Linked DNA regions of Haloterrigena salifodinae. The protein of the gene in region 2 binds, or shares a complex with, the protein of the main gene of each other region. Links are inferred from orthologs where the notes say so. Each region holds a gene or a part of one and is shown on either strand. Other genes may lie near its edges.

What was found.
Region 1: the proteins of tuf (region 2) and rpl12p are in contact, whole or in part, in a crystal structure (PDB 3WY9), measured with the Pyrococcus horikoshii proteins. The link is inferred for Haloterrigena salifodinae from one-to-one orthologs. Residues at the interface, in WP_010885563.1 of Pyrococcus horikoshii: Lys125, Glu126, Phe129, Arg132, Thr133, Lys165, Leu166, Thr169, Lys324, Gln326, Leu359, Ala360, Ile369, Glu372, Ile384, Ile422, Ser423, Gln425; in WP_010886059.1 of Pyrococcus horikoshii: Glu96, Glu97, Leu100, Leu103, Ser104, Ala105, Leu106, Phe107, Gly108.
Region 3: the proteins of tuf (region 2) and EH209_RS03705 are in contact, whole or in part, in a crystal structure (PDB 7CSL), measured with the Pyrococcus horikoshii proteins. The link is inferred for Haloterrigena salifodinae from one-to-one orthologs. Residues at the interface, in WP_010885563.1 of Pyrococcus horikoshii: Val16, Lys20, Ser21, Lys62, Arg65, Glu66, Arg67, Gly68, Val73, Ala74, His75, Ile88, Asp89, Ala90, Pro91, Gly92, His93, Asp95, Phe96, Lys98, Asn99, Gly103, Ala104, Asp227, Val228, Tyr229, Ile231, Val234, Val237, Val239; in WP_010884146.1 of Pyrococcus horikoshii: Phe4, Leu6, Val7, Val9, Arg11, Met13, Pro14, Thr15, Asp16, Pro17, Leu38, Ala39, Lys40, Glu44, Pro45, Ile46, Ala47, Phe48, Gly49, Leu50, Tyr56, Leu58, Arg60, Asp61, Glu62, Glu63, Tyr65, Ser66, Phe67, Asp68.

The regions. Positions count from the first base shown.
Region 1 is NZ_RQWN01000002.1:1,067,038-1,077,089, reverse strand. The notes cover bases 3,468-6,265. They hold rpl12p (50S ribosomal protein P1), read right to left. Parts: upstream 5,143-6,265; coding sequence 4,792-5,142; downstream 3,468-4,791. Other genes in these bases: EH209_RS13865 (50S ribosomal protein L1), read right to left, coding at 6,218-6,265; EH209_RS13870 (50S ribosomal protein L10), read right to left, coding at 5,164-6,216; EH209_RS13880 (HAD family hydrolase), read right to left, coding at 4,008-4,703; EH209_RS13885 (tripartite tricarboxylate transporter permease), read right to left, coding at 3,468-3,765. Outside these bases: EH209_RS13900 (BtpA/SgcQ family protein), read left to right, coding at 1-268; EH209_RS13895 (hydroxyacid-oxoacid transhydrogenase), read right to left, coding at 293-1,615; EH209_RS13890 (N-acyl homoserine lactonase family protein), read right to left, coding at 1,615-2,421; more of EH209_RS13885, read right to left, coding at 2,518-3,467; more of EH209_RS13865, read right to left, coding at 6,266-6,850; EH209_RS13860 (hypothetical protein), read left to right, coding at 7,129-7,737; EH209_RS13855 (MBL fold metallo-hydrolase), read right to left, coding at 7,803-9,212; EH209_RS13850 (50S ribosomal protein L11), read right to left, coding at 9,724-10,052. UniProt on the Methanocaldococcus jannaschii protein: Forms part of the ribosomal stalk, playing a central role in the interaction of the ribosome with GTP-bound translation factors.
Region 2 is NZ_RQWN01000001.1:1,199,889-1,210,057, reverse strand. Bases 4,689-7,603 are described here. They hold tuf (translation elongation factor EF-1 subunit alpha), read left to right. Parts: upstream 4,689-5,472; coding sequence 5,473-6,735; downstream 6,736-7,603. Other genes in these bases: EH209_RS06140 (rhomboid family intramembrane serine protease), read left to right, coding at 7,246-7,603; rpsJ (30S ribosomal protein S10), read left to right, coding at 6,736-7,044; EH209_RS06155 (NifU family protein), read left to right, coding at 4,689-4,918. Outside these bases: EH209_RS06180 (SDR family NAD(P)-dependent oxidoreductase), read right to left, coding at 1-612; EH209_RS06175 (universal stress protein), read left to right, coding at 715-1,179; EH209_RS06170 (hypothetical protein), read right to left, coding at 1,308-1,772; EH209_RS06165 (ROK family protein), read left to right, coding at 1,919-2,890; EH209_RS06160 (LVIVD repeat-containing protein), read left to right, coding at 3,023-4,435; more of EH209_RS06155, read left to right, coding at 4,529-4,688; more of EH209_RS06140, read left to right, coding at 7,604-7,938; EH209_RS06135 (hypothetical protein), read left to right, coding at 8,005-8,361; EH209_RS24565 (DUF7563 family protein), read left to right, coding at 8,689-8,928; EH209_RS06120 (hypothetical protein), read left to right, coding at 9,051-9,515; EH209_RS06115 (hypothetical protein), read left to right, coding at 9,512-9,811; EH209_RS06110 (DUF7845 domain-containing protein), read left to right, coding at 9,813-10,169. UniProt on the Methanocaldococcus jannaschii protein: GTP hydrolase that promotes the GTP-dependent binding of aminoacyl-tRNA to the A-site of ribosomes during protein biosynthesis.
Region 3 is NZ_RQWN01000001.1:718,314-728,251, forward strand. Bases 3,480-6,163 are described here. They hold EH209_RS03705 (elongation factor 1-beta), read right to left. Parts: upstream 5,113-6,163; coding sequence 4,846-5,112; downstream 3,480-4,845. Other genes in these bases: EH209_RS03700 (MFS transporter), read right to left, coding at 3,480-4,713; EH209_RS03710 (HVO_2753 family zinc finger protein), read right to left, coding at 5,120-5,299; nreA (DNA repair protein NreA), read left to right, coding at 5,584-6,163. In the rest of the region: EH209_RS03675 (beta-CASP ribonuclease aCPSF1), read right to left, coding at 1-168; EH209_RS03680 (hypothetical protein), read left to right, coding at 499-984; EH209_RS03685 (hypothetical protein), read right to left, coding at 1,079-1,705; endonuclease NucS, read left to right, coding at 1,933-2,688; EH209_RS03695 (hypothetical protein), read left to right, coding at 2,817-3,299; more of EH209_RS03700, read right to left, coding at 3,397-3,479; more of nreA, read left to right, coding at 6,164-6,885; EH209_RS03720 (hypothetical protein), read left to right, coding at 7,246-7,455; arginine/ornithine antiporter ArcD, read left to right, coding at 7,787-9,223; EH209_RS03730 (AI-2E family transporter), read right to left, coding at 9,267-9,938. UniProt on the Methanocaldococcus jannaschii protein: Promotes the exchange of GDP for GTP in EF-1-alpha/GDP, thus allowing the regeneration of EF-1-alpha/GTP that could then be used to form the ternary complex EF-1-alpha/GTP/AAtRNA.

The DNA.
Region 1 (10,052 bases), on a different replicon or contig from region 2:
GCCCGGTACGGGCGCCGAGACCGCACTCGAGGACGTCGAGTGGGTCGCCGACGCCCTGTCCGAGCGGTGCAGTGACGACTCCGAACCGCCCGTCTTCGTCGGCAGTGGCGTCACGACCGACACCGTCGCCGACTGCTTCGCGGCCGGCGCCGACGGCGTCATCGTCGGCACGGCGTTGAAGGAGGACGGCGAGACGACGAACCCCGTCTCGAGCGAGCGCGTCGGGGACCTCGTGGCCGCGCGGGTCGCGGACTCGAGTGCAGACTGACGTTTCCGGCCGGCCGACACGGCTCTACTCCCAGTTGTACAGCGCGTCCCGGAAGATCTCCGCCGCGTCGGCTTCCGTCACCGGTCGCGGGTTACAGCGCAGCAGTCGCTGCTGGGTCTCGACGGTCTGGCTCGCAAGCCAGTCGATGTCCTCCTCGGTGACGCCGGCGAGTTCGTTCAGTCCGCTGGGGACCACGTTTAGGTCCCGCTGGAGGCGGACATACTCTTCTCGAGCGCGGTCGGCGGCCGCCCGCGTCCCGAGCCCGTCGGTGTCGGCGCCCAGCATCTCCGCGACGCGAACGAACCGCTCGGGGTCGCTGGCGACGTTGTACCCCAGCGTGCTCGCGGGCGTGAGGACCGCGATCGTCTCGCCGTGGTAGGTGTGATACCGGTTCCCGACGGGGTAGGCCATCGCATGACAGAGGCTCGCGCCCGCCGTGAGCCCGGCGATGGCGCCGAAGAGGGCGCCCTTGAGCATCGCCGCCCGCGCCTCGAGGTCGTCGCCGTTGTGGACCGCGGTCCGGACGTTGCTCGAGAGCAACTGAATGGCCTTCTCGGAGAACATCTCGGTGAGTTCCGTCCGACCGGCGTAGACGGGCCGTGTCTCCGGATCCGACGCCCGCAGGAGGCCGTCGAACGTATGGGTCGTGTACCCCTCGATAGCGTGGCCGAGCGCATCCATCGCCGTCTTCCCCGTTGTCTCGGGCGGGAGCGTCGTCGTGAACGTCGGATCGAGTACGGCCGCGTCGGCACGGATGTGGTTGCTCGAGATCCCCTCCTTGATATCCTTCTCCTCGACCGAGAGGATGGCGACCGGCGAAATCTCGGCACCGGTCCCGGCAGTCGTCGGCACGAGTACCAGCGGCGGGCCCGACTCGGTGAGCGACTCGCCCGCGCCGGTCGGCTCCGCGATGTAGTCGAGTACCTGCCCGCCGTTGGCGATCACCGCGCGGGTGGCCTTCGCGACGTCGATGCAACTGCCGCCGCCGAAGCCGACGTAGAAGTCGTAGCCCGCCTCGCCCTCGTTCGCGCGGACGAACTCGATGCAGCGGTCGACGTTCTCGATCGACGGCTCGCGTTCGGCGCCGTCCCAGACGGTGACGTCGTAGCCCGCGTCCTCGAGGTGATCCGTGACGCGGTCGACGTGGCCGACGTCCGCGAGCGTCTCGTCGGTGACGACGAGACCGTGTGGGTCGTCCGCGGCGTCGACACCCAGATCGGAGAGCTGAAAGCCCAGTTCTTCGACTGCGTTGCGGCCGAACCGGATCTGGGGCATCTGGAGGTGCCAGACCGTCTCCGGCCCGAGGTCGTGTTCGGGCGCCGACACGGAGCGGTCGTAACCCGACATCAGTTCCCCCACCCGTCTTCGATCTCGGAGAACTGCTCGGTGTCGTGGCCGTAGACGACCTCGGCGTCGTGGCGGCGCTCGAGCTCTTTGATCCGCTGGAGGCTGTCGAACCACTCGGTTTTTCCCCAGAGAAGACTTGCGCCGAGCGGTTCCTCCGCTTCGTAGTTCGGCGCCTGATAGACCTGATCGCCGGTGAAGACGAGGGTCCCGTCGTCGTCGAGGTGGACCACCGTGCCCGTCAACCCGGGCGTGTGGCCGGGGAACCGGACGAACTCGACGTCGGTGAAATGCTCCTCGCGGTCGCGGTGGACGACCTCCCAGTTCAGGTCGTGGTCGAAGTCCTCGAGGATGTACGCGCCGCTGCCCTTGTCGGTCTTCGCGCTGTAGTAGGCGAACTTGAGTTCCCGCTCGTGGACGTAGATCGGGACGTCCGTCCCGTCGAAGAACTCGAGTCCGCCGGCGTGGTCGAGGTGCAGGTGCGTCTGGAACACCGCATCGATGTCGTCGAGGCGGTATCCTGCCGCCTCGAGGTCGTCGTCGAGCCGATGTTCGTGGGCGTCGTGCGGGTAGAATGCCTGCGAGAGCGCCTCCGGCCAGTGGCCCTCGAGGGCCTCGTGGTGAGAGCCCGTGTCCCAGAGGATCGTCGCCTCAGGGTGGTCGATAACGAGGTTCCAGACCGGGATTTCCTCGTAATCGAGGTCCGGATTCGGCTCGTCGTGGGTTCCGAGGGTCTGGCCCTCGATCATGTAGTTCTGGTCGCACTCGAGGCCACCCCGGTGGATCACATCGACGGTCGCGTCAACCATTTGAAGACACCGCGAGTTCCTACACTGATTTCGCGAAAAAATGTTTGCGTGAGGATCACACCCAGAGATGGTGGCGAGCACTTTTGCCGGCGGCGGTCACGCGCCGACGATCAGCGGGCCGATCAGCACGCCCATCAGGTGGACGCGGCGGGCGCCGACGCGAATCGGAACCAGTCCGACCGCGGTCGCGACGGCGAGGACGCCGACACCGATAAACCCGGTAAAGAGATACGAGAGACAGCACAGGAGCGCGAGGACGGCAACCGAAATTTTCCAGTAGTCCGTCCGACCGACGAGGTCGAGATAGGCGTCCCCGACGACGATCACGAGGACGAAGCCGACGCAGCCGGCGAGGACGATCCCGGCGACCAGTACCGGCAACTCGAGGGGTGCGTTTACGGTGTCGAAAGCGACCATTACGCCGGTCCGGGGCTGGCCGATGGCGACCAGGGCGAACAGCGCGAAGATCGTGTTCGCCGTGTCGACGCCGCTCGTCGCGACGATGTAGCCGCGATCGCCCGATCGACCCGGAACGACCACGAGGGCCGCGACAGCGGCGATCGCCGCCGAGATGCCCGGAATGTAGCCGACCACGGCGCCCGCGAGCGCTCCGGCGATCGCCGTCACGCCGACGAGCGGTCGGGACATCGCGATCGACTCATCGCGCTGGGGCGGTACCCCGCCGCCGCGGATCGCGTCGATCAACACCGGCGCGCCGAACAGGCCCGCGAACAGCGGCGCGAGCATCCCGCCGGCCTCGAGGGGCGCATCCGTCGCGAGATCGAGCGTCAGCACGCCGAGCGTCGCCGCGAGCGCGAACGAAACGAGGCCGCCGAGGCGGGTCCGCCACGTCCGTTCCGACGCGATCAGCGCGACGACGACCATCGCCAGCACGAGCGAGAGGTGGGCCTGGATCGTCGGATACGCGGCCGTCACGCCCCGCGTGACCGGCACGGCCAGTGGGACCGCCGCGAGGACCGCGAGTAAACTGCCCAGCGCCGAGAGCCGGATCGCCTCGTAGCCCCGGCCCTCGAGGACCAGCCGGTGACCCGGCAGCGCGGTGATGGCCATCTCGGCGTCGGGCACCCCGAGCGCCATCGCGGGGACAGCATTGACGAACGTGTGGACGACGCCGACCGCGAGCATCGCACAGCCGACGAACAGCGGCCGGCCGGGGATCGACGGCGCGAAGCCGGCGAGCAGGAGGGCGAAGTTGTTCGCGTGGAGCCCCGGGACGAGCCCGCTACAGCAGCCCAGCGCCGCGCCGGCCAGGAGCCACGCGAGCAGTCCCAGCGTCAGCGACGGCTCGGCGAGGATCTCGACCGACGCGGGGACAGCGGTCATCGCTCTCTCTGGCCGCGGCTCGTCGGATAAACTCGAGGGTTGATCGAACGACGGGACGAGATACCGATCGCTACGGCGTTCAGAATTATCGGAGTGAGCGCGACGTCGTATCGGCGATCGGCGCCGTCTCCAGTCGGGTCACTGAGCCCCAGCCGTTCCCAGCCCAGTCGAGCCCGACGTAGCTGATCATGTCGTTTCTCCGAACGGTTCCGGCGTCACTCTATCGCCTCCGGCTGGTCGGCTCAGCGCGACGACTCGAACGGAGTCCGAACGGGTGCCGGAAGGGATTCGGGCTCGAGTAACTCCTTGACGTTCGAGACGACGGCGTCGGCGGCCGCTGCGGGCTCGTCGCCCTTGGGATCGTTATCTCCTGTCACGTACACCGTCCGGAATCCGGCGTCGCACGCGCCGACGATATCGGCCTCGTAGTCGTCGCCGACGAACACGTACTCGTCGGCCGGCAGCCGCTCCATCGCGGCGTCGAAGATCCGTCGATTGGGTTTCCACGCGCCGACGTCGCTCGAGACGACGATTTCGTCGATCGATTCGTCGAATCCGTGGCGCTCGACTTTCGCCCGCTGCTGTCGCCCGTCGCCGTTCGTCAGGATTCCGGTCGGACAGGTCTCAGCGACCCGCTCGACGGTCCGCGTCGCCGTGGCCGGCACAGTAGTAGCCCCGAGTTCCCGCTCGCGGTACTCCCGGGCGAGCGTCTCCGGCGCCGCGTCGAGTTCCGTCGCGGTCGCGACCGCCTCGAACGCCTCGCGGTACGGGTCGGCCTCGCAGCGCTCGAGGGCCTCGAGCAGGCGGTCGACGTACGTCTCATAGGCGGCGTCGGTCAACTCGCCGTACGGGGAGACGGTCGCCTCGAACAGGTCCGCGAACGGGACCGCGTAGGTACACAGCGTTCCGTCGAGGTCGAAGTAGACGGCGGTCGTCACACGCCGTTCGTCTCGCGGCGCGGAGAAGTAGCTGTTCGTCCGTCGCGTCGAAAGAAAATCGGGATTGCTGAAACCGTCGCGTCGCGACTTAGCCGAAGAGCTCGCCGAGGCCCTCGCCGCCGGCGTCGTCGTCTTCGTCGTCGTCCTCGTCCGTCGTGTCCGGGACGTCGCTGGTCTCTTCGGCCTCTTCCTCTTCGTCGCCTTCGTCGCCACCGGCGTCACCGGCCGCGGCGCCGCCTGCGGCGGCTCCGCCTGCGGGGACCGCGGCGGCCTCGGAGACTGCCTCGTCGATGTCGACGTCCTCGAGCGCGGCGACGAGCGCCTTGACTCGGGACTCCTCGACGTCGACGCCGGCAGCGTCGAGCACGTCGGTCAGGTTGTCTTCGTTGATCTCTTCGCCCGATTCGTTCAGGATGAGTGCAGCGTAAACGTATTCCATTGTAGTGTCCTCCAGTAGTGATTATCCGAACATCTCGCCGAGACCGGCCCCGCCGTCACCGTCGTCTTCGTCTTCGTCGTCATCGTCGGTGTCGGCGTCGGCCTCGTCGGCGTCAGCTTCGGTGTCGTCCTGTTCGTCAGCCGATTCGTCCTCGCCCTCGTCGGCGGCCGGTTCAGCGGCCGCGTCGACGCCCTGCAGTTCCTCGGGCAGGGCCTCCTCGTCGTCGATCTGGGCCGCGAGCGCACGCAGCTGTGCGTCGGCCTTGCTGACGAGGTCGGGCATCAGCTCTTCGTCCTCGATCGCGGCCTGCAGGCCGAGGCTCTTGGCCTCGCCCGTGGCCTTGGCGATGAGCGTCGGCGCCGTCGACGCGGTCGGGAACGACGCGTTGATCGCGAGGTTCCGTGCGCGTGCGGCGGCGGTCGACACGTCGCTCTCGTAGGCCTCGACGTCGATGTCGAGGTCCTCGGGGTCGAAGAGAACGCCGTCAGCGACGACGGCGCGAAGGTCGAGTCCGACCTCCTTGGGCTCGATCCCGAGCTCGTTGAGGACGTTCGCCAGATCAGCAGAGACTTCGCCGCCGGCCTCGAGGACCGTCGAGTCCTCCATGACCTGAATCGAACCCTCTTCGATCCGTGCGTTGGCACCGATGCTCTGGAGTTCGCCGACGAACGGTCCCGGGTCGACCCCGGTGTCACCCTCGGGGATGACGATGTCGTTCGGGGCGACCTCGCCCTCGTTGATCGGGGCGGGCGTCTTCGACGCCTCGAGCTCCTTGTAGAGCGTGAACGGGTTGTCGTTCGTACCGACGATCCCGACCTGGCCCTCGATATGATCAACGAGGTCCTCGAGGCCGGACTCCTCCAGTGCACGGACCTGCAGGGTATTGCGGCTGACGCGGAGCTCAGCGGTACCGTGCAGACCACGGCGCATGTCCTGGAGCTGCTTGCTCGGAATGCCGGTGATGCCGACGATGCCGACGCTGTCGTAGCTCTCGATGATCTCCTGGAGCTCGTCGACTTCCTCTCGCTTCCACTGGGGAAGGTTCTCGGTCTTGCGTTCAGCCTGTGCGCTCATATTAGGCCACCTCCACAGACGGCCCCATCGTCGTCTTCACGTAGACGGCGTCGATGTTCTGGGGCCCCTTCTCGAGGTCGGCGTGCAGGCGACGCAGGATGACGTCGATGTTGTCGGCGATGTTCTCCGCATCCATGTCCTCGGCGCCGACGAGCGTGTGGAACGTTCGTCGGTCGCCGGAGCGAAGCTGCACGGTGTTTTTGAGCCGGTTGACGGTCTCGACGACGTCGTCGTCGGGCGCGAGCGGGTCCGGCATCTTCCCTCGGGGACCGAGAATGGTACCCAGGTGCCGGGCAATATCTTGCATCATCGCCTCTTCGGCGATGAAGAAGTCCGTCTCGTCGGCCATGTCCTTGGCCTCGTCATCGTCCAGATCGGCCACGTCGTCTTCCGAGAGAACCTCGTCCGCTGCCTCTTCGGCGCGGACGGCGGTTTCTCCCTCGGCAATGACGACGATTCGCGTATCCTGGCCGGTTCCGGACGGCAGGACGATAGACTCGTCAACTCGGTTCGACGGTTCGTTTAGGTCGAGGTCGCGCAGATTGATCGCGAGGTCGACCGTCTCGGTAAAGTTCCGATCGGGGGCGTCCTCGAGTGCGCGAGCGACTGCTGTTTCAATATCCGAATCTGCCATCGTTCACCTCCGTAGTACGCAGGAGTGCTCCTACGGGTCAGTGAAACAGGCTAGGCCTGTCTCCTTTGAACGGAGTGCCATGGCGAACTTAAACCCGTCGAACTGCCAGCGCTGACTTCCTCGATACGCGTGCGTCTCTGTACCGTTCGAACTATCAACTGACGAACCGCGCGCTTTTTGGTTCGCTCGGGAAACGCGAACGTCCGTCTCGCTGGGAAGCGCAGGAATACGTTCAGCGAGCGAAAATATTATATTACCTGATAGTGTATATTTCCTGTATGTGGCCATCAGATTTATATAGTGTTAGTGGGGCGACGGGAATCGGGTCGGTTATGCCGCTGACGATCGGCGGACTCGGCTTCGAAACGCTGGAAACGATCAGCCCGCTCGAGCGGGCGGGGCTCCTGTTCGCCGGGACGTTCGTGTTCGCGGCCGTGGTGCTCGGATTGCTTCAGGGGTACGCCCCGCGAACGGTAACGAAGGCTCGCCGGAGCCCGGTTATTTCGATCTGCGTCGGCCTGCCGGGACTGTTCGTCGTCGTCGGACTCGGCAGTACGGGGCACCTGATACTCGGTACGGATCTGGGGCCGTTCTTCGGGATTCCGATGATCGTCCTCGGCGGGACGATCGTGCCCGCGTTCACCGCCCTCGGTTTCGTCGCGTTCGGACGGTCGATCGCGGCGCGGCTCGGCCGCGACCGCCTCTCGGTCGGTATCTTCCTCGGTAGTCTGCTCGCTGGCATCGCCGGTTTCTCGCTTGCGCTGACCGTTGTCGTAGCGGGTTTCGCCGGCGCCCTCGGAATCGGCGCGGGCGTGCGCGTGATTATGGCTACCGGTGGGACGTCCCGGCCCGACGATCGCACCGTCCCCCCCGCGAACAAGATCTAACCCGGCGGTCGACCGACGGACGAGATCAACGAGACGTCACACCTGAACGTCGCCAGACGCCATGACTAGTCCTGTGTCGCTTTCGCACTCGCCGTCGCGTCCGCCTCGACGGGCACGTCGTAGCCGTGGGTGTGGAACGACCCGAGACAGAGGAACAACCCGCGTTCGTAGATGTCCGGCTCCTTCTGGACCCCGAGGTGCGAGCCGATCTTCGCGTCCGCCCAGTAGGCGCTGTGAGGGCCTTCGAACAGCCGCTTTACGAGCCGCGCGTCGGCCTCGAGTTTCACGTAGCCGTCGTACTCTACGGGGCGGGGATCGGACACGTACCGGTAGCCGCCGCCGTTCATCGAGAGCTCGAGATAGACGTCGTCGACCAGCGAGATCAGGACCGTCGTCTCGGTGCTATACCCGATTCGCTCGCGCTTTTCCTCTAAGCTCTCGTAGGCGTAGGGAACGTACGCCTGGAGCTCCGACAGCGTCGGCATCGGGTCGGCCTCGTACTCGAACGATCGCGACGCCAGCTCTTCCTCGATGTAGCGGCGCTTCGCGTCTGGATCCGCCGGCTCGAACGGCGCGGATCGCTCGCCGGTCTCGAGGTCGATGTGTTCGCCGGAGTTCAAGAAGACGCATTCGTGGTCGTCGGGGTCGACGGCGTCGGTGAAGAACTCGAGCGCTTCCTCGCGGGGCGGATTCGCCGTGTATTCGTTGAGGTGGGCGAGGTCGCCCGTCAGCACGTACTCGCCGGCGAATGGCATGTAGAAACGGGGTTCGAAGATGTCGATGAACTCGAGCGCCCGCTCGTGTTTCTCCTGGATGACGCGGTCGCGTTCGCGGAGCTTCTTCTCGTGGCTGTAGTCGGTGACGGCCTGGGGGTAGAACTGCGCCGCGCTGTACTGGTGACAGAGGAGATCGATCGTCCCGTACTCGTCGGTGACGGTTCGACAGACCGACTCGGCGATCGAAAACGGCACGTCGTTGGTGTTGACGACCGTCTGCTCCCCGTTGTCGATGACCGCCATCGAGTCGACCTGCGTCGAGCCCGGTTCCTCCGCGTCGTCGTCGTACCACGTACACCCAAAGTAGTTCCCGCAGCGCTCCGGATCGCAGCCGTCGGCCGCGAGCACGTTGATGTGCATGTCGCCCTCGAGCGGCGTGCGCTCGCCGTGGGACAGCTCGATCACGTCGAACCCCAGCGCAGCGACGGCGTCGTGGAGATAGTCCCACCGGTAGTCGTGGATGAGCACCGGAATGTCCCTGTCCATGCGTTCGAGCGTGTCGGGGTCGAAGTGGTCCGGATGGATGTGCGAGATATAGATGTAGTCGACGTCGTTGAAGTCCTCCGGGTCGAACTCGGGTTCGGGGTAGTGGGCCCACGAGCCGTAGTACGCGCCGTCCACCAGCCAGGGATCACAGAGAATCGACGTCTGCTCGTCTTCGACGAGAATCGCTGCCGACTCGAGATAGGTCACTCGCATACCGAGGCTCCAACAGCCATGAATCATTTGTTATTATCACAATATGGGATGGTACGCGCTCCCGAACGCGGGATAGGGCACAGCTACGGCTCCCTCGTCCACCGTCGACGTCCCGTGAATCGGCGTCCGGAAGCGGATAGGGACCGGCAAAACAGCCGTAGTCACCGAGTAAACGGCGTGCGTTCGACCACCGTGGCTACGCTATCGGTCGTCGGGACGAACGAAGAATACTCGGTGCGTTCCCGGTTCGGGGACTCGTCGAACACGCCGTCGCTTCGCCGACGAGGACACACCGGAACGTCCGTTCTGCTCGTGTTCCGAGCACTCGCAACTACACGTTCGCGTCGACTGCAAGAACGATAACACGCTCGTCGACTACGCTGCCGCTTCGTCGAGAAGTACAACGGAACACTCGCCGTGCTCGTGTTCCGAGCTCTTGTGGACGACGCTGCCGCTTCGCCCACAAGAACGAAGAAGTACTCGCGACGCTCGTACTTCAGGCGCTCGTCGACTACGCTGCCGCTTCGTCGACGAGCACGTCGTCGTACTCGCCGTCGTCGACTCGCTGCTTGAACTCTCGAGCGTCGTTGCCCTCGATGGTGACGCCCATCGAGGCGCAGGTGCCGACGACTTCCTTCGCGGCGTTTTTCGCGTCGTAGGCGAGCAGGTCGGGGTGTTTCTGCTCGGCGATCTGTTTGACCTGTTCGACCGACAGATCCGCGACGAAGTCCTTCTGGGGTTCGCCGCTGCCGGTCTCGAAGTCAGCTTCGTCCTTGATCAGTTCGGCCGTCGGCGGGACACCGACGTCGATTTCGAAGGAGCCGTCGTCCTCGTAGTCGA
Region 2 (10,169 bases):
GAGTTCGTCGGGGAACTCGTCGGAGTTCTCGACGACGTACGGCGAGATCGCGTTGACGGTGACGGGGTCGTTCTGCGTGTCCGCGGCGAGCATTCGGGTGAACATCAGAACGCCGGCCTTCGCGACGAAGTACGGGAAGTTCTTCGGGCTCACGAGGCCCTTCCCGCTCGAGGCGTAGCCGATGTTGACGATCCGGCCGTAGTCGCCCTCGCACATCGCGGGGAGCGCGCGTTTCGAACAGAGGTAGGTCCCGTTGAGGTTGGTCTCGAGGACGCGATTCCAGGTCTCGAACTCGATGTCGGCCCAGTGGGCGGGCGCGAAGTCACCGACGTTGTTGACGAGAACGTCGACGCTCCCGAGCTCCGCTTCGACGGCCGAAAAGAGGCCGTCGACGCTCTCGGGATCGGTGACGTCGCCCTGGACCGTCATGGTCTCGGGGGCGCCGCGCTCCTCGGCTTCGGCGGCCACCTCGCGGGCCGCGTCGGCGCTCATGTGGTAGTGAACGGCCGTCTTCGCGCCGCGGTCGGCCGTCGAAAGCAGGAGTTCGCGACCGACGCCGCGCGCGCTGCCCGTCACGAGTACCGTCCGGTCCGAGAGATCTGGTCCGTCCATGTCGCTCCCGTCGGCGACGGCGTGGAAAAAACGCCCGGAACGGGGCTTGCGGGGGGCCGCGGTAGAAGTGGATTTACGGTGCTCCCCGAGAGAGATAGCGGTATGACGTTAGAAACAGTGCTACTCGCCGTCGGACCGGGAGACGCCGAACGAATTGACGAACTGGCCGAAGCGGTCGTCGAAGTTGCCGAACCCGCTGACGCGACCGTCGTACTCGCCCACGTCTTCACGAAAGGCGAGTACGACGACGTCCTCTCCCGACTCGAGTTCGACCGAGAGCAGACGGAGATCGACCCCGACGACGTCGCCCGCCGCCACTCGACGGTCCTCGACCTACAGGAGACCCTCGAGGAGTACGGCGTCGACTACGAGACCCGCGGTGCGGTCGGCGAACACGGCCCGACGATCGTCGATCTCGCGACCAGCACGGACGCCGACCGCGTCGTCGTCGGGGGCCGTCGCCGGTCGCCGACCGGGAAGGCGGTGTTCGGATCGACGGCCCAGGAGGTCATGCTGTCGGCGCCGTGTCCCGTCACCTTCGTCCGGAACGACGATCACGGCAACTGAGCCATCCTCGCATCGTCCGCTTGTCGCGCTAGCGGCGGGTATCGAATCGATCGGTACTGGACTCAGTTCCGGGTCGCCAGTACCGAACCGCTGCGATCGCGCGACGGTGACGCGGACGACGGACGGACCTACCGCTCGTTGGACCGCTCTTTCCACGCTCGTTCCTGCCGTCGCTCCGCCACGTGTCGCCGGCCACCGGTCAGTTCCCGTCGGACCCGTCCCTCGAGTCTGCGCGCTTCGGCCAGCAGCGTTCGCTGGTAGTTCTCGACGACGTCGTACGACCAGCGGTCGTCGTCGACGACGCCGTGAGGTAACAGTTCGTCCCGGACATTATCGGCGAGGTCGTCGCGACCGCTCTCCCTGAGGAGCCGTTCGGCCTCCCGGAGGTGGTCCATTCCGTGGCCCGTCGCGTGGTGGAACGCGAGCAACTGGCCCTGAGCGCGCTGGAACCACTCGAGGCCGAGTTCGACCTCGTGGACTGCGCGCCGCTCGGCCTCGGCCAGATCCGGAGCGGGCTCGGACTCGCTGTCGGTCGGGTCGGGGGCGGACTCGGACTCGGTCTCGGTCTCGTTGGTTGTCTCCTCTGTGGCCATACCCCGATGTACGTCATCACATAGCATACAACTGTCCCCGGTGACCGCGATCACGGAACAGCGCGGGCGTAACGTATTGGAAACAATACTCGTCGGCGAGTATAATCTGAGTAGTTAAGTACGGGCGCGATTGTCCCTAGGATAGCATGGACTACTATGCGGGCGTCGATCTCGGCGCGACGAACGTCCGTGCCGTCGTCGCCGAGGACGACGGGACGACGATCGGTGTGAGCCGACGATCCACACCGCGTGGCCCGACGGGGATCGACGTCACGGAAGGCGTTTTGCGGACGCTTCGCGAAGCGTGTGGCGACGCCGGTATCGCACCCACGGAAATCGTCGCGGCGGGGATCGGCTCCATCGGTCCGTTCGACCTCGCGGAAGGGGCGGTCATCGATCCGGCGAACCTGCCGGACTCGATCGATCGCATCCCGCTGACGGGACCGATCTCGAAGCTGATCGACAGCAACGAGGTGTACCTCCACAACGACACCAACGCGGGCGTCATCGGCGAGCGGTTCCACGCCGATCGCAACCCCGACGACATGGTCTACATCACGATCTCCTCGGGGGTCGGCGCCGGCGTCTGCTGCGACGGCGAGATCATGAGCGGCTGGGACGGCAACGCCGGCGAGGTCGGCCACTGCGTCGTCGATCCGCAGGGTCGGCTGACCTGCGGTTGCGGCCGCGACGGCCACTGGGAGGCCTACTGCTCGGGGAACGCGATCCCCGACTTCGCTCGGCTGCTCGCCGAGGACGATCCGACGATCTCGACTACCCTTCCCCTCGAGGGTCCAGATTTCACGGCCAAGGACATCTTCGAACTGGCCGGCGAGGACGAACTGGCCGACTACACCATCGAGCAACTCGCCCACTGGAACGCGATCGGCGTGACGAACGTGATCCACTCCTTCGCCCCGATCGTCGTCTCCTTCGGCGGCGCCGTCGCCCTCCACAATGAGGAACTGGTCGTCGACCCCATCCGCGAGCGCGTCGCCGAGATGGTGATGACCAACGTTCCCGAGATCACGGTCACCAATATGGGCGACGACGTCGTCCTCGAGGGCGCCCTCGCCAGCGCGCTGACCGGCGGTACGGGCGACCGTAAGCAGCTCTGACGGTCGGTTCTCGAACCGACGGCGGCTCTGGAGCGGGCTCCGATCCGATCTCGCTTCCGACGCGTCGACGACGGTACCGACCCTTGCGTCCGCTTTCCACGTACTTTTGACGCGAGCGACGGTTGATGACGTATGCAGCGGAGAGCATTCCTCCGGGCGGGCGGGGCCGCCGGCGCCGTCCTGACCGTCCCGGGAGCGGCCGCCGGTTCGGCCGCAGCGACGTCGCGCGCCAGTCAGGAGGCCCCCGACTCGTTCGAACCGCTCGGGCAGCTCGAGCTATCCGGCGGCGACCCCGCCGAAGTGGTCGTCGACGACGACGGCGAGACGGCGTACCTCGCCACTACGTACGGGTTCGCGACCGTCGACCTCGGCGATCCGACCGCGCCGGAGCCGCTCGCCGAACGAAATCAGCTCGAGGTTGACGGCCGGGGGTTTACGCGGATTTTCGACGTCAAAGTCGACGGCGACCGACTCGCGGTCGTCGGACCGGCGGATAAGGGGTTCGGCGAGTTCAACGGGTTCGAACTCTACGACGTCAGCGACCCTGCTGACCCCGCGGTCGTCGACCGCTACGAGACCGGGTTCCACATCCACAACTGCTTTTTCGCGGACGAACTGCTGTACGTCGTTGCCAACGGTCCCGACGATACCGCGCTCGTCATCTACGACACGAGCGACGACGACACCGAGGAGGTCGGTCGCTGGTCGCTCCTCGATCACGAGCCCGAGTGGGAAGACGTCTACTGGTACGCCCACTATCTCCACGACGTCACCGTCCGCGACGACCTCGCGTTCCTCCCGTTCTGGGACGCCGGCACCTATCTGGTGGACGTCAGCGATCCGAGCGCCCCGGAGTACGTCTCGCACGTGCGCGACCCCGACGTCGGCGACGATCGCAGCTACGGGGGAAGCGAGGCAGTCTACGGCCTGCCGGGTAACGACCACTACGCGGCGGTCGGCGACGCCGGCGACCTCCTCGCGGTCGGTCGCGAGTCCTGGACGACCGACGACCCGGCGCCGCCGAACGGGCCGGGCGGGATCGACCTCTACGACGTCACCGATCCGACGGCGCCGGACCCGCTGGCGTCGATTGAGCCGCCCGAAAGCGACGACGCGTCCCGCCGAGGCGGCGAGTGGACGACCGCGCACAACTTCGAGTTGCGCGACGGCCGCCTCTACTCGGCGTGGTATCAGGGGGGCATCAAGATCCACGACGTCGGCGACCCCGCCGCTCCCGAGGAACTCGCCCACTGGCGGGCGACCGACGAGGCGGCGCTCTGGACGGCGCGCGTCGCCAACGACGGCGCGACGGTCGTCGCGAGCAGCACGTCGCGGATTCCCGCCACGGACATCGACGGCGCGCTGTACACGTTCCCGACCGGGCTCGGGAGCGACTTCGAGAGGGGCGGCGACGACACCGATGGCGGGTCGAACGGCGCCTTCAGCGATCAGATTCCCGGCTTCGGCGGACTCGGCGCCGGGGTCGGACTCGCCGGCGGCGCGGCCGCCCTCGAGTGGATCCGCCGTCGTGACGACGATCGGTGACCGAGCGCGCCGCCCCGAAACCGTCAGGAACGATCCTGATAGTAGCTAACACGCGTCAAAACCTTATTCAGCGCTCGCGTGTTAGACCGACTAATGACTGATTCCGACGCGGTATCCGACGCCGAAGCCGACGGCGAGCCGTCGCTCCGAGAGCGCGTCGAGACCTGGCTCAGCCGGGAGATGCCGATCATCCAGATGCATGGCGGAACCAGCGCCGTCCGGGAGGTCAACTCCGAGACCGGCGAGGTCATCATCGAGCTCGGCGGCGGCTGCAAGGGCTGTTCGGTCAGCGACGTCACGACGGGCAACATCGAGGCCGAACTCATCAAGTGGCCCGAAATCGACGAGGTCACCGTCCGCGTGCCCGACGCCCGCGAGCAACTCGGCGGTCCCGACCAGGCCGAATCGATCATGGGCGTCGACCGCACGGAGGGCGGCCGCGGCGACTGGGGCTCCTCGAATCCCGGTAAGGACCACCTCTAAGTCGACGCCTTCGCTCTTTGTTCCCGTTTTGCACGTAGTGTTTGATCGATCGAATCGAGGGGGCTTTCCACACAAGTACTTCTCGAGACCCCGTCGAACGGATCGGTTTGACGGCTCTTACAGCTGCGTGTGCGGCATCTACGAAGTCGCGCGTCTTGTCCCGCAGTTGTCAACACGGTGGCGAGCCTCGAGTACTGCTCCACACGCTCGAGTGGATCAGCACGGGTGATAGGACTATCCTCTGTAGTCGTCAGCCACCACTGTCCAAGCCTGTGGTTGGCTTTCCCAGAGCAGCGTCTAACGGTACGGAACGGCGGAGGGCCGTCCGGAACGATCGAACGGGGTAGTTCGACTATCGAAATCGACTGCTCGAGCGGCGTCGACCGCGCCGCCGTCTGCCGTGTGGGGGTCGCCACGCCGGACCTTTCGGTCCGTGTGAACGCTCAGCAAACCGCAAGAGGGCGTCGGGTTCGGCTGAATACGCTTTCGAAATGGTTTTAACCGCAACGAGCCAAAGAGACCGATATAAGCGCCTCTGCGCGTGAGCTACAACAATGAGCGACCAACACCAGAACCTGGCCATTATCGGCCACGTTGACCACGGGAAGAGTACGCTCGTGGGACGACTCCTCTACGAGACGGGGAGCGTACCCGAGCACGTCATCGAACAGCACCGAGAAGAGGCTGAGGAGAAGGGCAAGGGCGGCTTCGAGTTCGCCTACGTCATGGACAACCTCGCCGAAGAGCGAGAGCGCGGTGTCACCATCGACATCGCCCACCAGGAGTTCTCCACGGACGAGTACGACTTCACCATCGTCGACTGTCCGGGCCACCGTGACTTCGTGAAGAACATGATCACGGGCGCATCCCAGGCGGACAACGCCGTCCTCGTCGTCGCCGCTGACGACGGTGTCGCGCCCCAGACCCAGGAGCACGTCTTCCTGGCTCGTACCCTCGGTATCGACGAGCTCATCGTCGGCATCAACAAGATGGACATCGTCGACTACGAGGAGTCGACGTACAACGACGTTGTCGAGGAAGTGACCCAGCTGCTCAAGCAGGTCCAGTTCAACACCGACGACGCCTCGTTCATCCCGATTTCGGCGTTCGAGGGCGACAACATCGCCGAGCGCTCGGACAACACGCCGTGGTACGACGGTGAAATCCTGCTCGAGGCACTCAACGACCTGCCGGAGCCGGAGCCGCCGACGGACGCGCCGCTTCGACTCCCGATTCAGGACGTTTACACGATCTCGGGTATCGGTACCGTCCCCGTCGGACGTATCGAGACCGGTCTCCTGAACACCGGCGACAACGTCTCCTTCCAGCCCAGCGACGTGGGCGGCGAAGTGAAGACGATCGAGATGCACCACGAAGAGGTGCCCAAAGCAGAGCCCGGTGACAACGTCGGATTCAACGTCCGCGGCATCGGTAAGGACGACATCCGACGCGGTGACGTCTGTGGCCCCGCCGACGACCCGCCGAGCGTCGCCGAGACGTTCCAGGCCCAGGTCGTCGTCATGCAGCACCCGTCCGTGATCACGGCCGGCTACACGCCGGTCTTCCACGCCCACACGGCGCAGGTCGCCTGTACGATCGAGTCCATCGACAAGAAGATGGACCCCTCGAGCGGCGAGGTTGCCGAGGAGAACCCCGACTTCATCCAGTCGGGCGACGCTGCTGTGGTCACCATCCGACCGCAAAAGCCCCTCAGCATCGAGCCGTCCAGCGAGATTCCCGAACTCGGGAGCTTCGCCATCCGCGACATGGGTCAGACCATCGCGGCCGGGAAGGTCCTCGAAGTCCACGAGAAATAAATGCAGCAGGCACGCGTTCGACTCGCGGGCACGAGTCCAGACGACTTAGATGACATCTGTGACGACGTCCGCGAGATTGCGAACAACACCGGCGTCAACCTCAGTGGTCCGATCCCGCTGCCGACGAAGACCCTCGAGGTCCCGACCCGGAAGTCGCCTGACGGCGAGGGCACCGCGACGTGGGAGCACTGGGAGATGCGCGTCCACAAGCGCCTGATCGACCTGGACGCCGACGAACGCGCACTCCGTCAGCTCATGCGCATCCAGGTGCCGAACGACGTCTCGATCGAGATCGTCCTCGAAGACTGAGGCGATCGCGGTTGCGGTTGCGATTTTCACCGTTTATTATCGTTCGATAGCGACGCGGCCGTCACGAGCATTGAGAGCGGCCACGTGTCGGTACCAGTATGATTCCCGTCTCCGAATTTCCCATCGACACGCTCTGTAGGCACTCCAGTGCCGTCAGTGTCGACGCGGACACTTTTGAGGCGCGCCGTTCCACTAGTACCCATGGCAGATCGTTCGTCACGATCGGGGATCGGGATGCGGTCGGGGACCGACGCCGAGTCGTCGGTCGACGACTCGAGCAGTCCGATCGTCGATCTGCTCGCCGTCTTCGTCGTCGTCTTCCTCCTCCAGCAGGTGGCGGCGCTGCTCAGCGTCGGGCTGATGGCCGGTCTGTTCGTCCTGGCGCCGCCGCTGTCGACGAACCCGTGGACGGTCGTGACGAGCGTCTACGCCCACGGCGGCGTCGGCCATCTGGTCTCGAACAGCCTCGCGTTGATCGTCTTCGGCTGGCCGGTCGCACGCGCGACGACGCGGCTCCGATTCCACGTGTTTTTCGCGGTGACGGGCGCCGTCGCCGGCGTCGCCCAGATCCTCCTCACGAACGTCGCGGCGTTGGTGACCCCGGTTCCCGCGACGGGCGGTGTGCTCGGCGCCAGCGGCGCGGTCTTCGCCCTGCTGGGCTACCTGATCGCCTCGAACCGGCTGTCGGCCAGCCTGGCCTCGTTCGTCGAGGTCCCCGCGTGGCTATCGGCGCTGGTGTTCCTCGGGCTCGCGATCGCCGTCACGATGGCCACCGCCTCGCCGGGGGTCGCCCTGCTCGCACACTTCACCGGCCTGTTGCTCGGCCTGGCGGCCGGCCGCGCTCGAGTCCTCAACGTCGGCACCCCATCGCGGTCGGGGTCCGCGCGGCTCTAAGACGCGACGGCCGCGAGTCGACCATCGAGAGATAAGGTATTTTTCTGATCTGTTCGTACGGAACGTATGGCACCGACTCAGGTCCAGCGGGCGATCGACGTCGCCGAACGGGAGCTCAACCTCACGTGGGCAGCTATCGCCGTCGTCATCCTCCTCTTTGCAGGCCGACTACTCCTCGAGGGGACCGCCTCGCTCTCTCGGACCGCGGCCCTGCTAGCCTACGCCGGCGTCGTGACCGCGAGCGCGTTCGTCCGCGTTCGGCGATGGGCCGGGATCTGGTTTCTCTGGGCGGCCTTCGCGGGGCACTTCGCGTTGACGTTCTCGGCGGCCGGAATGGTGACCGTCGCGCTCGTCCTCCTGCTAGCCGCCGGCGTGTTGGCGGTACTGGGCATACAGGACGTTCGTGGTGTACTCGAGCGGTGATCGTGTGGTGACTCGAGCGTGCGGACGACTGGCGCTCCGTCTCCGAAACACAAGCTACAAATAGAAACCCCAGTTAGAAAGGGTCGAGGGCTCGTAGATCAGTGGCAGATCGCTTCCTTCGCAAGGAAGAGGCCCCGGGTTCAAATCCCGGCGAGTCCATCAAGATTTTGTAACGTTTCGAGTTATCCGGTTAGTCGCTGCTGTAGCGACTCACTCAGAATTATGCAGGTGCGTTTCGAGCGTAGAAACCACCCCTGAAAATCGAGTGATTGCCGGTGCGGGATTCGCGTCCGCGCCGTCCTGCGGTTTCATCGAAGGAAACCGGGGGTGGTCGGCGTGACGATCGCGCCGTGGCCGTCGGTCGACGATTCAGTCTGTCGTCACTGTGGCGCCCACGTTTCCGATCGGTTCTGCCGCGTTTTCGGTGACAACCGCAATCGAGCCCATCGCTGCGGAGAGTGTGATACCTATGCGCGACTGAGCCGCGGCTCCGCCGCTGGCGAAGACGTCGCGATCCCGGACCCGGAGACGTCGCTCGGTCGACACGGGGGTGAACCCGATGCGTAAGCCCCTGTTCATCCCGGCGAGTCGGCTGTACGATGTCGACAGTCGGACGCCCATAGCCCACCCGGCCCATCAAGCGACCGACGAGCAGGTGTGCCGCGCGCTCGAGAGCCGAGGTGAGTAGCGTGGCCGTTGCGAAAAACCGCGAACGCGGTCACGACGTCGAGTGTGCGGCCTGTGAACAGTGGCCTCTCGAGCGCGTCGACGATGACCGTGCTGAGTGGTACGACCTCGAGTTCGTTGCGGACGTCGTCGGTAACCTAGCCGGCACGATCGCGACGGTCGGCGACGTCGTCGAAGCGAAGTCCTGTTACGAGACCTACGACGGCCGTGCAGGGCGCTGGTGGATCCGTCGGGAGAACCACGAGCGTCTCGTCGACGTTGACGGCTGGTACGTTCTCGTCGTCCTCGAGCGCGAGTCGGACGAGATCCTGCGGATGGCGCTAACCCGAGCCGAGACCGTTGACCGAATTATCGACGGGAACTGGTGGGACTGCGGGAACGGCGGCCGCAGCGCCGAGCAGTACCGCCAGGTCTCGTGGTCGGCCGTCTTCGAAGACCTCCGCGCTCCTGGAGGTGAGTCGGCGTGAGTACTGATGCCGATCGCGGTGATCGCGATGGACGCGATCTTGCGGCGGAGCTGGCGAGCGCGGCCGCGGGACAGGTCGGAATCCCAGTCGATGCGATTTGCGTGGGCTGTGGGCGGACGCGCGTCAAGCGCGCCCGTCTCGAGGAGATCGATCAGCATCCGCAGGTTGATCCAACTTCCCTCGAGGCGACCGACTGCACGTCGTTCAAGCACGTCTGTTACCGCTGTGGCGGTGCGACGTGGTGGAATCCGATCGCGGTCCTGACTGGCCTCCTCGAGCGAGAACGAGGTGAGTAGGGTGTCGCAAGTCGAGACGACACCTCACGAGATCGAGGGCCGCTGGAAGTGGCCCGACTGGGGTCGCGGTCCCTACGACGCCCTCTCGTCGGTGATGCTCGGGCCGCCCTTCGAGGGCTACCTCGAGATCGATACCGAGATCGACGGGGAACCGTGGCACCTGAAGATCAGCTACAGCAAGTCCGGCTTCGCGCCGCGACTGTCGGACGGGATCAACGCGGAGCGACTGTACGAATGGGATATCGTGGGCCGTGGTCGCGGCGAACGGAAGGCGTCGTACAACATCTCCCCGCGGTTCCCAGACATGCGCCACTGGGAGAGTGGTGACCCGATACAGCTCCCGTGGGAGAATCAGGTC
Region 3 (9,938 bases), 480 kb from region 2 along the record:
CGCGAGTTGCCGGATGAGATCGCCCTGTTGAGCGAACTTCTTCGGATCGCGCGTGTAGACCACCACTTCGGGGCCTTCGTATTTCACCGAGGAGACCGAGATATCGCTCGGTAACTCGCTCGTGATCTCTGCTTTCAGATCGTCGAGTTGCTGCTCTACAGTACTCATAATCGCCGATTGTGGATTGCGTGAACTCGCCGCCGGGGAGCGAACCGCTCAGGTCGATGTTGTCGGATTCCGGGATGTGGTGACGGTCTACCGACCGCCCGAACTGTATCGTACCGGCGATACCGTTGCGTCACACCGTCTACGTCGGACGGTGCAGTACGCCTCGCATCCCGGATCATCCGTCTGACACCTGCCGTGACGAACGCGCTCCCAGGTCGGTTGTCCTGGGTTGCGGGAAGATTCCAGGGAGAACCCGCTTATTCGACGCTATTCTTTGCGTAGTATAAAAGCCTTCGCAAAAACCAGGGCCGTTCGGTACGTATCGGAGGTATGCACCTGACAGCCGACCGCGTCGTACGGGAGCGAAACTGGGTCGCAAACCGCGCCGAAACCGTCGTTCCGCTCATCAACGACGTCCGGGACGACCTCGGGGACATCTTCGACACCGACGTCGATCACGTCACCGAGGCGCAGTATCTCGAGGCCGTCGACGACGTCTTCGCCGACGGCGATCTGGGGGTCAACGTCGCCGCTATGGTCGCGATCCTCCGCGAACTCGACGTCGAGGGCGACTATCCCGGCTTCGTCGTCGACGAGATCCTCGGTCGGGAACTGGCCGCGACCGTCGCCGGCCGCCAGCCGCTGCGGACCCTCGGTGAGGCGACGTTCCACTACGCCGACCTGCGGGTCCACGGCGAGGCCGACGAGAACGCGGGCGTCGACGACTGCGAGGCGGCGCTGGCGGCTGGGTTCCAGGAGCGACTGCCAGGCTGGAACTGGACCGAGCGCTCGAGTCCGTTCAGTATCGAGCGGTAACCGGCGGCCCGCCCGGCGTAGACCGGTAAGCGGCCGCCGAACCGTTGTGAACCGGTGACCGGCGGCCAAACCGTCATCAGAACGAGGTCTCGAGTTACTCGTCGGTTTCGTTTCCGGCGTCCGACTCGTTTTCGGCGGTCTGATTCCCGTCGTCGGACCCGTCCGTGTCGGTTCCGACGTCCGTTTCGTTGCTAGCGTCGGACTCGTTTTCGGCGCTGTCGTTCTGTTGTTCTTCCCGCTGTCGCCGGAGCATCTCCTGTTGTTGGGCCTGTTGTTGCTGTTGCTGGACGAACGCGTCGTACTGGTCGCCGGGATAGATGCCGCTGATCTCGCCCTCCCGAAGCGCGCTCATGATCGCCTCGTCGGAGCCGGTGACGCGGAGGAGACCGAACTCGGGTGCGGACTCCTCGACCGTGATCTCGCTGTCGCCGACCGAGTCCTCGAACTCAGTCGCGGCCTCCTCGGTCAGGTTGCGCTGTTCCTCCCGCGCGCGCTGTCCGGCCTCCTGCTGAGACATATTGCCGCTCTGAACGGCCGACTGGAGCTCCTCGTTGAGCTGCTCGAGCTTCTTCCGGTCCGGCGACACCGCGACGGTGACCGCGTCGCTCGAGCCCTCGTCGGACTGTGTCAATGCCTCGAGTTGGGAGCACCCGGCGAGCGATGCGGCGACGCCGGTGCCGGCGATGCCGAGAAATTCGCGGCGGGGATGGCCGTCTGTCATTCGACTCGAGACCATCGACGGGCGGAAATAAGGGTTTTTGACAGCGCGACGAACTCTCGTCGGTGAGGGGAGGCGTTGGGCGGCAGCGATCGGTCGACCATCGATCGGCCGTGAACGTCACGGAACGATGCACGCTGTCCGTACGCGGTCCGGGCTCCTTTTATTCGCCCGACGGCTATACCGTTCCAGTGACTTCCGAGCCATCGACCGCGCGGTCGCCGCGAGCAGTGACCCTCGAGCAGCCGTCGCTGTCGGCCGCCTGCGAGGCCGTCGCCGACGGCATCGAGCGCGAGGCGCTCGTCACCGTCTTCGGTCGCTGTTCCGTCGACTACGAGGGTCGCGCCTCGAGCGTGCTCGAGGCGGGCGACCGCCACGTCATGCTCAAACCGGACGGCGCGGCGCTGGTCCACACCGACGAGGGCCAGCAGCCGGTCAACTGGCAGCCTCCGGGCTGCGAGCACGACGTCTACTGCGACGACGGGGACGCCAACGGAAGCGGCGTTGAGGCGGACGCCGACCCCGACGCACTCGTCCTCGAGAGCCTCCGGTCGAATCCCGACGAGCGGCTGCTGGTGCGATTCCAGCGGGTCCTGCAGGTCTCGGCTTTCTCGGGAACCGACGAGAACGAACTCGCCCTCTCCGGGACCGAGGAGGACCTCCGCCAGCGCATTCTCGAGGAACCCGACCTGCTCGAGACCGGGTTCACGCCGCTGGCGACCGAGCGCGCGACGCCGGCCGGCGCCGTCGACATCTACGGCGAGGATTCGGCGGGCCGGACGGTCGTCGTCGAACTCAAGCGCCGCCGCGTCGGGCCGGACGCGGTCGGCCAACTGCGCCGGTACGTCGACGCCCTCGAGCGCGATCTCCACGCCGACGCCGACGTCCGCGGGGTTCTGGTCGCCCCGTCCGTGACCGACCGAGCCGATCGGTTGCTCGGGGACCACGGCCTCGAGTTCGTCTCGCTGAAACCGACCGGCGACTGACGGATGTCTGCGGCTCCCGCCGTGGCATAGCGGTCTCCCGCTGGGGTTGACTCGAGCGGATCGAGGGAACTCGGCTGCCCGGAAGCCGAAACGGAATTCTCATCGGGCTCCAGCGATAAGGACCGCCAATGCGACTCGAACTTCGCGTCTGTCAGCACTGTCTCAACCGCGACGACGGCCACGGGGGGAAACAGAAGGCCGAACTGCTACAGGACATGGTCGCCTGCGCCGAAGTGATCCAGGAGTACAAGGACGTCATCGACCTCGAGGACGTCCACATCCGGCGGGTCCACGACAACGAAAAGGGGAAACCCGAGGCGCTGCCGGTCGTCGCGGCGACGATACAGAACGACCAGGTCGTCCTTAACGACACGCAACTCGTCGCGGAGGGTCAGGACGGCACCATGCTGCTGTACGCAAACCCCGACGACATCCTGACGGTGCTCGCGGGCAACGTCGACGAGATCAGCAAGGCGGTTCCCGGCGACGTCACGGTCGACCTCTCCGAGACGGGTGCGCGGATCGTCGCCGAGGCCGGCCTCGGCGCCGACCCGGACGATCAGCCCGGTCCCGACGCCGGCCCCGGGCCCGGTCCCGGCCCCGGCCAGTAACGAGACGCCCCGCCGGTCGTCCCGTCGGTTCGCCCGACGCATCGCCACCGAACCGGGCCGTCTCTCGGCCGACGGCCCGTTTCTTTTCTCGCGTCGCTTATCGTGCGCTCGAGCCCTCGCGCGCCGACGGCGACGAGGAGGTGTCGCGGTCGCGGACGAGGAGCCAACACGAACAGCAAAAGGCGACGGCGACGGTCCCCGCGAGGATGCCGAAGGCGACCCGGTACCCGTACCGAGTGTAGGCGACGGTGCCGCCGACGGTCTCGCCGGTCCGGTAAGCGTCCAACACCAGCCCCATGAGCGTCGGGAGAACCGTCGCGCCGACGAACCCCGCTGTGTTCACGGTGGCCGTCGCGACACCGCTGGCCGCGGGCGGGTACCGGTCCTTCACGGTCGACAGCGACAGCATCGCGGCGCCGAAGAGGACGCCGCAGGCCAGGTACGAGACGGCGATGATCGCCAGCGGGGGGCGCCCGAAGACGGGGATCACGCTGAACGCGATCGTCAACAGGCCGACTCCCGCCGTCATCGGCAGCACGCGCCGCTCGAGTCGATCGGAGACCCAGCCGATCGCCGGCGGACCGACCAGCAGGCCGATCGATCCGAGGAGGGTAAACGAGGACGCGGTCGTCACGTCGAGGCCGTAGACGATCGCGAGGTAGGGAACGCCCCACAGGCCGATCAGCGTCAGTATCGCGCCGTTGCCGGCGAAGAAGACGGCCGACAGCAGCCACTGGTCGGGGTCGCGAGCGAGCGTTCGCAGGTGACCGGCGGTCTCCGCGAGCGTGACCGACGGCTGCTCCGGGACGCCCGCGATGGGTTCGAGGCCTGCCGCGGCCGGCGACTGGCGCGCGACGACAAAGACGGCCCCGGCGGCGACGAAGCCAACGGCGGCCAGGCCGATCATCGTGGCCCGCCACCCCAGCGCGTCGACGGCGACCGCCAGCGGCGTGGTCGCGAGGATCGCCCCGAGTCCGGCGACGCTGCCGGTCAGTCCGGTCATCGTGGCGAACTCGTCGGCGCGGTACCAGTTGGCGCAAAACCGGAGGATCGTGACGAAGATGACGGCACTACCCAGGCCGATGAGCGCCCGCGAGGCGACGGCCGCGAGGTAGCTGCCGCTCAGCGCGAAGCCGACGGCGCCGAGGCTCAGGACGAGCCCGCCGATCGAGCCGACGTACCGGGGGCCGAACCGGTCGGCGAGCACGCCGGTCGGGATCTGAGCGACCGCGTAGATGAGGAAGAAGGCGGCGTGGAGCGTCCCGAGCTGGGCCGCAGTCGTCCCGAACGCGTCGGTCAGCCGATCCGACAGTACGGCCGTCGACAATCGGTGGAGATTGACGAGCAGGAAGACGGTTGCTAGCGCGGCCCACGCGAGCCACCGCCGCCTAGTGGGATCCGACAGCGCGCTCACGCCTGTCACGTTTCACAGACGGTGTGGTAAAGTTGTGTCCCCGTCGAACATGGACCGTCGAACCGACAGCCCAGCGGCTCGAGGGACTTCAGCTCTGAGAAACCGAACTCGATCGAGTGCCGATTCAGCGAGTTAGATACGGCCGACGTTCTCGACGCCGACGCTCTCGACGCCCTCGACGTCCGAGAAGCCTTCCTCGACGGCCTCCGTACCGCCCGCGCCGTCAGGGACGATCACGGTCGGGTAGAGTGCGACGAGACCGAACGCGACTTCCTCGCGTTCGACGCCGTTGATCTTGGCGCCCTCGGGGAGCGTGCTCTCGAGGCGCTCCTGGAGCGCGTCGAGATCGATTTCAGGGCTGTTCGGCATGACCTTGATTTTCGCGGCTACCTTTCCCATGGTTCTATTACGGACCGGTGAATCCGCAGTCGGGGCACTCGTAGAGGTTGCTCTGCTTGCGGCACTTGGCACAGCGGTAGATCTGGGTGCCACAGTCGGGACACTTGAACGCGGCGGCGTTGGTGCCGGCGATGTTGAGCCCACAGGAGACGCACGAGCGCCTCTGGCTTTCGTCGGTCGTACTCATACCCCTTCTTTCCCGCCCGGCGTTTTTAACGGTTGTCTTTCGAGGGCTCTCGAGGTCGGCGCCGACCCGAGAGCGGACGCTGTCGAAACGGATGGGTGTGGACGAAGTCGGCGTCGCGAGACCAGGTGTTTTCGCAGTCAGAAAATCCACGGCTAGATACTTTACTGTCCACTCGAAAGAAGATGATGAGGTTCGGTGGGTGCCAAGCCAGACCGGACCTCTGCCTCTGACATTCTGCCCCCGAACTGCAACATTCAAACGGGCTCCGCCCCTACTGCGAGTGAATGCGCCTCGACGACTACATCGAGGAGTTAGAACCCGATGAGGAGGCGAAGCGACGGCGCCTCGCCAAGGAGAAGTCCTACGAGATCACGGACCACCTTGAGGAGTTCGAACAGAACTTCGAGCAAGCGCTGTCCGGCGACTCGCTCGTGGGCTCGACGGCTCCCTCGATCTTCGTCGGGCGGTCGAACTACCCGGACATCCCCGTGGGGGTGCTCTCGCCGGTCGGCGACGAGAACGCCGCCGAGGACTATGTCACCGACGGGAACTGGTACCAGCAGGGGTACGACATTCCGGACGTCCTCCAGCGTCGAACGGGCCTGCTGAACTCCAACAAGCGTGCGAACGTCGACTCGCCGAGCATCGCGAGTCGACTGACGCCCAACGTCCACGACGCCTGGGACGGTTTCGTCGGCGTCCAGCGCGAGGTCGCCATCGCGGATCGGCCGGTCGACCTCGAGATCGGCCTCGACGACACCCCCGATCTGGGCCTCGACACCGGCACGGACGTCGCGACGCCCCGCGGCCCCCGCGCCAACGCTCGCAACGCCGAGTTGCGGGAGAACCCTTACGTCCCGAAGCCGATCAAGAAGACCTTAGAAGACGACGACTGGCAGGCCCAGGGCGCGATGACCTACCTCTATCGTCGGGGGTTCGATGTCTACGACATCAACTCGATCCTCTCGGCGGGCGCGCTCGGCGAGACCGACCAGCGACGGCTCGTCCCGACGCGGTGGTCGATCACCGCCGTCGACGACACCGTCGGTCAGTTCCTCCGCGGGCGCATCCGCAACGCGCCCAGCGTCGACGAGGTGCAGGTCTGGGCCAACGAGTACATGGGCAACCGCTACTGGGTGATCCTCGCGCCGGGCAACTGGGAGTTCGAACTCGTCGAGATGAAGGCGCCCGGCAGCATCTGGAACCCCGATCCCGAGGGTGACACCTGGATGGCCAGCGCCAGCGAGGGATTCGACGGGCGCTCGAGCTACGTCGAGGAGACCGCCGGCGCCTACTACGCCGCCCGACTGGCCGCCTTAGAGCACCTCGAGTCGATCGGGCGACAGGCGAAGTGTCTCGTCCTCCGCGAAGTGAGCGACGACTACTGGGCGCCCGTCGGCGTCTGGCAGGTCCGCGAGAGCGTGCGCAACGCTTTCGACGGAGAGTACGGCGAGGCCGAGACCTTCCACGACGCCGTCGCCGAGGTCGCGACGCAGCTTCCGATCTCCCACGCTCGCCTCCGGCGGAAATCCGAACTCGCGGCGGGGCTGCAGTCGAATCTCAGCGCCTTTTCTGCTCGAGACTAGTCGACTACGGAGCGCATGTGCTACCGGGTGGGTCGTTATCGTTCCTCGCTCGACTGCTCGCCATGTGGTGGCGCGCGCTGGACTGCGGTGAGAAGGGCGAGACCGGAACGAAGTGACGGTCTCGGAAAAGCGAATGGGGAGCGAAGCGACCCGTGTGCCACTGACGAACCGCAGTCTGAACCCGTGCGAGGGATGAGTGACCGGAGGGAACGAATCGGCTGGGGAGGAAGTGGCAACTCCCCGTTGCCACGATAGCAGAACGCTTCGTCTCAGTACGTTCTCCCTCGCACACACCACTCGCCGAACCGTGACTAGTAAGCGAACCCGAGTCCCTAAATCGCTCGAGCGCATCCGGTCGGTATGGCTCTGGCGCTCGTCAGCACCGAATTCCTCACCGCGATGGGACTGCTGGTCGTCCTCGTCGGCGTCCCGCTGTTCGTTCTCGGGGTCATCGCCCTCGTCACGGGGTACATCCAGTACGACGCCGAGCGGTATCTCGAGGAACTCGAGGCCGCTGAGGCCGCCGAAGTTGCCGAGGTCGCCGAAGACGGTGAGTTGGCGGACGACTGACGCGAACGAGAACGGGTCCACCGATCGGTTTCGGTCACTCGAGTTGTATCGGCTCACTCGAGTTCCCCTCGAACGATCCATTCGCTTTCCGCCGAGACCTCGCGTTCCTCGTTCATCGCCGGGCGTTGCCGGCCACCGACCGGTTCCCTTCTCGCGGACTGACACCGAACGTTTTTGTGCATCTGTAGTCACCGATATTCTCCGGTGTTCACCGCTGTACCCTCTGGAGGAATTATTCAACAACCTGTAAGACTGCCGTCTACATTCTCCGATGAATTATTATTAATAATAAGGCGCACCTCTTTTATTCCTAAGACGCATACGACGGGTGATGGCACTCGATTTCACTCCGACGACGGTCGAGGACCTCGAACCGGAGCGACGGCCCTCCGTCGCGCTCGCGTTCGTCCCGGTGCTGGCCGTCGTCCTCTTCCTCGGCGTGGGATCCGCCGTACTTGGGCTGGACCCCCACGTCCCCCTGCTGTGGAGTATCGTCTTCACGGGCGCCTTCGGGTATTACCTGGGCTACTCGTGGGAGGACCTCTACGAGGGCGTCGCTAACAGCCTCCTGATGGGACTGCAGGCGCTGTTGATCATCTTCACGATCTACGCGCTGATCGCGACCTGGGTCGACGCCGGGACGATTCCGGCGATGATGTACTACGGCCTCGAGTTGCTCTCGCCGTCGGTGTTCCTGCCCGTCGCCGCGGTGCTGGCCGCGATCGTCGCGTTCTCGATCGGGTCCTCGTGGACGACGGTCGGGACGCTGGGCGTCGCCTTCGTCGGCATCGGCGAGGGGCTTGGCGTGCCCGCGACGATGACCGTCGGCGCGGTCCTCTCGGGGGCCTACGCCGGCGACAAGCAGTCGCCGCTGTCGGACACGACGAACCTCGCGGCCGGCGTGACGAACACGCCGCTGTACGACCACATTCGCCGGATGCGAACCGGGACGGTCATCGCCTTCGGGATGGCCGTCGCGATCTTCGCCGTCCTCGGCCTGCAGGCCAGCGGGAGCGTCCCGACCGACCGCGTCGCCGAGATACAGACCGCACTGGCCGGATCCTACTCCGTCACGCCGCTGGCGTTCGTCCCGCTCGTGGTCACCTTCGGGCTCGCGCTGCGGGGCTATCCGGCCCTGCCGACGCTTGTCGGCGGGACCATCGCGGGCGTCCTCACGTCGATCCTCCTCCAGGGGACCGGCTTCGTCCCCGCGTGGGAGATCTTCATGGGCGGCACTGCCCCCGAAACGGGATCGGATCTGGTCGACGACTTGCTCGCGACCGGCGGGCTCACCGGTTCGGCCTGGACGATCACGGTGGTCGTCGCCGCGCTCGTGCTCGGCGGTCTGCTCGAGCGGACCGGCGTGCTCGCGGTGCTCGCCAACCGGCTCTCACAGGGCATCCGGAGCTCCGGCAGCCTGATCGCCGGCACCGGCGTCTCCGCGATCGCGATCAACGCGCTGACGGCCCAACAGTACATGAGCATCGTCCTCCCCGGGATGACGCTGCGGAACCTCTACGAGGAGTTCGGACTGGACAGCGACGAACTCTCGCGGGCAGTCGAGGCCGCCGGGACGCCGACCGGCGCGCTCCTTCCGTGGCACGCCGGCGGCGTCTTTATGGCCTCCGCAACCGGCGTCCCGACTCTCGAGTACGCGCCGTTCTACCTGTTCGGGTTCCTGTCGCCGCTCGTGTTGTTCGCGATGGCCCTGACCGGATTCGGCGTGCCGACGACCCGCCGAACCGACCGTATCCAGACCGCCGACTGACGACGGTTCGATCTTTTTCCGAAGGAACATTGGTCCCGAGCGGTCAGTCCGCGCCGTCGGACTCCGAAAGCGGTTTCTCGGCCCCGCTCGCCGCGGGTCCGGGGCTCGCGTCGGGTTCGGGGTCCGTCCACTGGTCGCCGTCTTCGCCGGAGACTCTGGTGAAGACGCTGACGCCGGCTTTGAACACCGCGAGCAGGACCGGTCCGAGGAACAGCCCCATGATGCCCAGCAGGTAGATCCCGCCGATGACGCCGACGATGACGGCGGCCGGGTGGAGACCGGAGCCGCGATCGACGAAGATCGCCCGCAGGTAGTTGTCGATCAGCGCGAGGACCGTGAGGCCGTAGGCGAGGAGAACGACGGCGGCGAGCGGATCGCCAACCGTCGCGAGATACCCCGCGGCGGGCCCCCAGACCAGCCAGACGCCGATCGCCGGCAGGAACGAGAGCAAGATCATGATCACCGTCCAGAAGGCCGCGTTCGGGACGCCAACCACGGCGAGCCCGATTCCGCCGAGGAGCCCCTGGACGACCGCGACGAGGACGTGACTGTAGATTACGGCCCAGGTGACGACGCGGACCTCCGCGAACAGTTCGTCGCGGACGGCGGGGTCGAGCGGGACGACGTCGCCGAGCCAGGCGACGAGATCGTCCCCGTCGACGAGCAGGTAGTAGAGCAGGAAGACGCAGACGGCCAGTCCGATCGCCATCTCGAG